Regions from separate parts of the uncultured Alteromonas sp. genome, predicted to be linked through region 2. Evidence: predicted binding sites of a transcription regulator. Region 2 holds the regulator's gene; the other holds the start of a gene.

Region 1 (2,413 bases), on a different contig from region 2:
ATGACCCAGGTTTTTTTTACTCTATTCTGAAGCCGCTTGCTGTGGCATCGCGTTTAATAAGTTTTGGTTAAACGTATGGAAACGATTTATAGCTGAAACTAAATCAGGTATTTGTACATCTTTCATTTCACTAATAATACCTGCAAGCAATGTATTGTAGTCATCTCCAGCGCCTAAGGTATTCTCGGCATTTTCGAACGTAGACATCATCTTTTCTAGATACTGTGCTATTGGGCTTACTACATTACCGTATTGGTTTTCAGCCTCACCTTCTTCACTGTAGTGCTTTACGTTCTCATAAGCCTTGACCATTTCGGTTTGTGTAGTGCGGTTTAACTGCAACGCATACCCAACTAACTCTTTGTCATCGAAACCTAAATTCAACGCTTGTTCGAACGCCTTATCCATATCCCCGCTATAAAAGGTATCGGCTAAGTCTTGTGCTTCACCCACAAGGTTTGCAATAGCTGTCATTTCATCTTCGTCTATTTCACCCTTTAACAAAAAGCTGATGCCACTTCGCTCAAAGTATTCATATTGAGATGACTGCTGCGCCACAACTGAATCTGTATTCGAACTAGACGCTTCAGCATCGTCATTCGCGGGTATATATAGCGAAGCCTGACTAGCAGCACTAAACTGTCTGATACTTTCAAAGCTAAGGTTTACTTCATCCCCATCTTTGGTTCGAATGAGCAAGCTTCCTGATTTAGCATCAGATGCAGATACCGCGTTAAGCTCGCTCACACTCACTGGATTCGGATTGAAGATATTCTGTTCTAAATCGTTAATGCCGCCGTCTATCATTTCACGGCTACGAGTAACACCTTCTTCAATCTCATCATTCATAAAACCTTCGAGATCTTTTTCAGCCATAGCGAAGCCACGACTTACGCCTTCACGGGCCTGACCAAATAACCCTTTTAGGGTATCGTCATCCGCACCACCATCAGCGGCACCTTGAATGACTCCGGTCACGAACCCAAGTACATTACGGGCAACTTTTTCGAAATCGAATAAGCTTTTATTTTCTTCGCCGTCTTCAGACTGCTTGCTTTCATTAGGGCGCTTACCATCAACAACCACATTTTGACTTAAGCTACCACTGAAGACCTTTAAGCCGATACTGGTCTGCGTGCTATTCACGGTGACCGTTGCTGAATGCTGTTTGGTAAACTCGGCTGCTTGCTGTAAGCCTTCCTGTTGAAGCTGCTTCTTTATAGCTTCATTCGGGTGAACCGATGCCTTTTCATCCACTTTCTGGTCGCCCATGAAAGCCTTAATTTGACTCACGTTCATAATTTGATCCTCACTATCCTCAATCAAGTTATCGGCACCAATCACGTATTGTTTAATTTTAATACGAAATTTTTGCTTCTGTGAGTTTTATCCGTTGCACATATAATATAAGGCACTACAATTCGCAGCCTTATTTAAATGATGTTCGGAGAACCACATGACAACCACCACTGCAAAAGACTATCAAGCTCAACTCGATGAGAAAGTGGATCGGTTAGGTACTCTTCTTACGCCGTTTAACGTACCGAGTCTGTCGGTGTATCCGTCTAAACCTGAAAACTACCGTATGCGGGCTGAGTTTCGTGTATGGCACGACGGTGACGATCTTTATCACATCATGTTCGATCAAGGTTCTAAAGAGAAGTACCGCGTAGATACATTTCCACCGGCTAGTGAAACCATTAACAAGGCAATGCAGCAATTAATTGATTATTTAAAGCCAAACGAGCTGCTGCGCAAAAAATTGTTTCAAATTGATTATCTAACTGGATTATCCGGTGAATTGGTTATTAGCTTGCTGTATCACAAGCCACTAGATGACGAATGGGAAGCACAAGCTGAACTACTTCGCACCTTTTTAGCTACCCAATTTACGGCTGTGAGTATTATTGGGCGAGCTCGAAAGCAAAAGCGCATTGTAGGGAACGACTTTATTATAGAGCGACTACCTATTAACGGCCGTGAGTTTGAATTCAAACATATTGAAAATAGCTTTACCCAACCTAATGCAGAAGTAAATTGCAGCATGATTGAATGGTCACTTGAATGCTCTGCTCCCCTAACTGGGGATTTACTAGAAATGTATTGTGGCGCCGGAAACTTCTCGATGCCATTGGCGGTTCACTTTGACAATGTGATAGGAACCGAAATAGCAAAGCCATCGGTACAAGCGGCGCAATACAATATTGCGGCAAACCACTTAGATAACGTGAAAATTGTGAGGTTGTCGGCTGAAGAGTTTACCGAAGCAATGAACGGGGAACGAACCTTCTCTCGTCTAGAAGGTATCAACTTAACTGAATACAATTTTACCACTGTATTGGTTGACCCACCCCGAGCAGGCTTAGACGTAGATTCATTAAAAATGATTCAAGGGTACGATAATATTATCTAT
Region 2 (2,413 bases):
TCAATTTGATAACGGTCAAATGCAGCCAGTGAAAAAATACCTAGTAGCGCAAGCGAATACCCAATATGCTGCATTACAACGTATTATAGATGCGTACGAAGGGGTGGAACTTAGCGGTTGTATCTTTACAAAGCTTGATGAGTGCTACTCTCTAGGCGAAGTGCTTAGCGCAGCGGTGGAGTACCAGTTACCTGTCAGTTATGTAACAGATGGACAGAAAGTTCCTGAAGACATTAAGATTGCAGAAGCAAAATCTTTAGTATCTGCTGCTGCAAAGCTTTATAAAAAGTACGGTTTGAATCATACTACTAGTAACAATGTGGTTAAAACAGCACGAGCAGTATGATTGATGATCAAGCGAGTAGCTTACGAAAAATGAAGCAATCACGATTAATCAAAGTTATCGCCGTCACCGGAGGTAAAGGTGGCGTTGGTAAAACAAATATTACGCTAAACACAGCTATTGCTATGGCAAAGCAGGGAAAGCGGGTAATGGTATTGGATGCAGACTTAGGTCTGGCCAATGTGGATGTAATGCTAGGATTGCGAGTAGAGAAAAACCTCTCCCACGTATTATCTGGTGAGTGTACCTTGGACGATGTTCTCGTTACGGGTCCTCACGGTATAAAAATAGCACCAGCCACATCAGGTTCTCAATCAATGGCAGAGCTATCACCAACGCAGCATGCAGGACTCATAAGAGCATTCAGCGAGTTGCGCACGCCCATTGATGTGCTTATTGTGGATACCGCAGCGGGTATTTCCGATATGGTGCTAAGCTTCTCCAAAGCCTCCCAAGATATTATGGTGGTAGTGTGTGATGAGCCCACTTCACTTACCGATGCCTATGCATTAATTAAAATTCTTAACCGAGAACACGGTGTCTTTCGCTTTAAAGTGGTCGCTAACATGGTCCGCGATGTTAGAGAAGGTCAGGAACTTTTCAGCAAATTATCTAAAGTAACAGGGCGATTCTTAGATGTTGCGCTAGAATTGGTAGCAATAGTTCCTTTTGACGAGAACATACGCCGAGCAGTACGTAAGCAAACGTCAATTGTAGATGCTTATCCAAGTTCTCCGGCAGCAGTGGCGATTAGCCAGCTAGCAGCCAAAGCAGGATCATGGCCTATACCTGCGCAACCGGGTGGCCATTTAGAATTTTTTATTGAGCAACTAATAGCAGATAAAGCAGTAGGAAGTCAGCGTTGAATAGCAAAGCAGCCGCTTATCAACAGCAAACAGACAAGTCACAATTAGTTGAGCGTCACGCTTCGCTAGTGAAGCGGATAGCACACCACTTAATGGCGAGACTACCAGCCAGTGTTCTTGTCGATGATTTAATCCAGTCAGGTATGATTGGACTGCTAGAAGCTGCACGAAACTTTGACGGTTCCAAAGGGGCAAGTTTCGAAACCTTTGCAGGTATTCGTATTCGTGGCGCCATGCTTGATGAAATAAGAAAAGGTGATTGGACTCCTCGTTCCGTTCATAAAAACGGTAGGGCAATCACAGAAGCCATCTCTCAAGTTGAAGGTGAAACAGGCCGAGACGCGCGAGATGTAGATATTGCAGCTAAAATGAATGTTAGCATGCAAGATTATCATCAAATGCTGAACGAAGTGAATGCCGGAAAATTGGTGGGGATTGAAGACCTTGGGGTTTCTGAAGATGTCATTTCTACAGAAAAAAACCGAGGCAGCGACGCACCGTTAGAAGATTTGATGCAAGGGGCTTTCCAAAAAGCGCTAGCACATGCTATTACTACATTACCCGAACGGGAAGCGATTGTACTTTCTTTATACTATGATGAAGAACTGAATCTTAGAGAAATAGGCGAAGTTCTTGATGTTAGTGAATCGCGAGTAAGTCAAATTCATAGTCAGGCCATGTTAAAACTCAAATCACGAATGAAATCGTGGCAAGTTGACGAAGAATAGAAATTAATAACAATTAACCCCTCATTGGAGGCTATTTTGGATAAAAGTATGAAAATTCTCGTGGTTGACGATTTTTCTACCATGAGACGTATCATAAAGAACCTGCTAAAAGATTTGGGTTTTGCCAATATCCAGGAAGCGGACGACGGTAACACCGCGCTGCCTATGCTACAACAAGGTGATTTTGACTTTGTTGTAACAGATTGGAATATGCCAGGTATGCAAGGTATCGACTTATTACGCGCTATACGTGCCGACGATAAGTTGAAACACCTACCGGTTCTTATGGTGACAGCAGAAGCGAAGAAAGAACAAATCGTTGCCGCAGCGCAAGCTGGTGTGAATGGTTATGTTGTTAAACCTTTCACTGCCGCTACGTTGAAAGAAAAATTAGATAAAATCTTCGAACGTTTAGGTTGATCCAGACGCTCACCAGAGAAATGAGGTTTACTGGATGTCGACAAATGAAAGTGTCT

What was found. The regulator FliA, encoded in region 2, starts transcription of late flagellar genes. The targets are predictions, from matches to a motif close to CTAAAGNTNNNNNNNNNNNNGCCGATA.
Region 1: a site for FliA is predicted at 1,329-1,355, ahead of AAC006_RS14645 (DUF5610 domain-containing protein). Genes of this name have one in related genera too.

The regions. Positions count from the first base shown of each region.
Region 1 covers NZ_CAXBMP010000019.1:90,482-92,894, reverse strand. Annotated here, with positions in the region: gene AAC006_RS14645 (DUF5610 domain-containing protein) at 22-1,299, opposite strand; gene trmA (tRNA (uridine(54)-C5)-methyltransferase TrmA) at 1,457-2,413, shown strand, end outside.
Region 2 covers NZ_CAXBMP010000002.1:157,006-159,418, reverse strand. Annotated here, with positions in the region: gene flhF (flagellar biosynthesis protein FlhF) at 1-346, shown strand, start outside; gene AAC006_RS02445 (MinD/ParA family protein) at 343-1,209, shown strand; gene AAC006_RS02440 (RNA polymerase sigma factor FliA) at 1,206-1,937, shown strand; gene cheY (chemotaxis response regulator CheY) at 1,974-2,357, shown strand; gene AAC006_RS02430 (protein phosphatase CheZ) at 2,392-2,413, shown strand, end outside.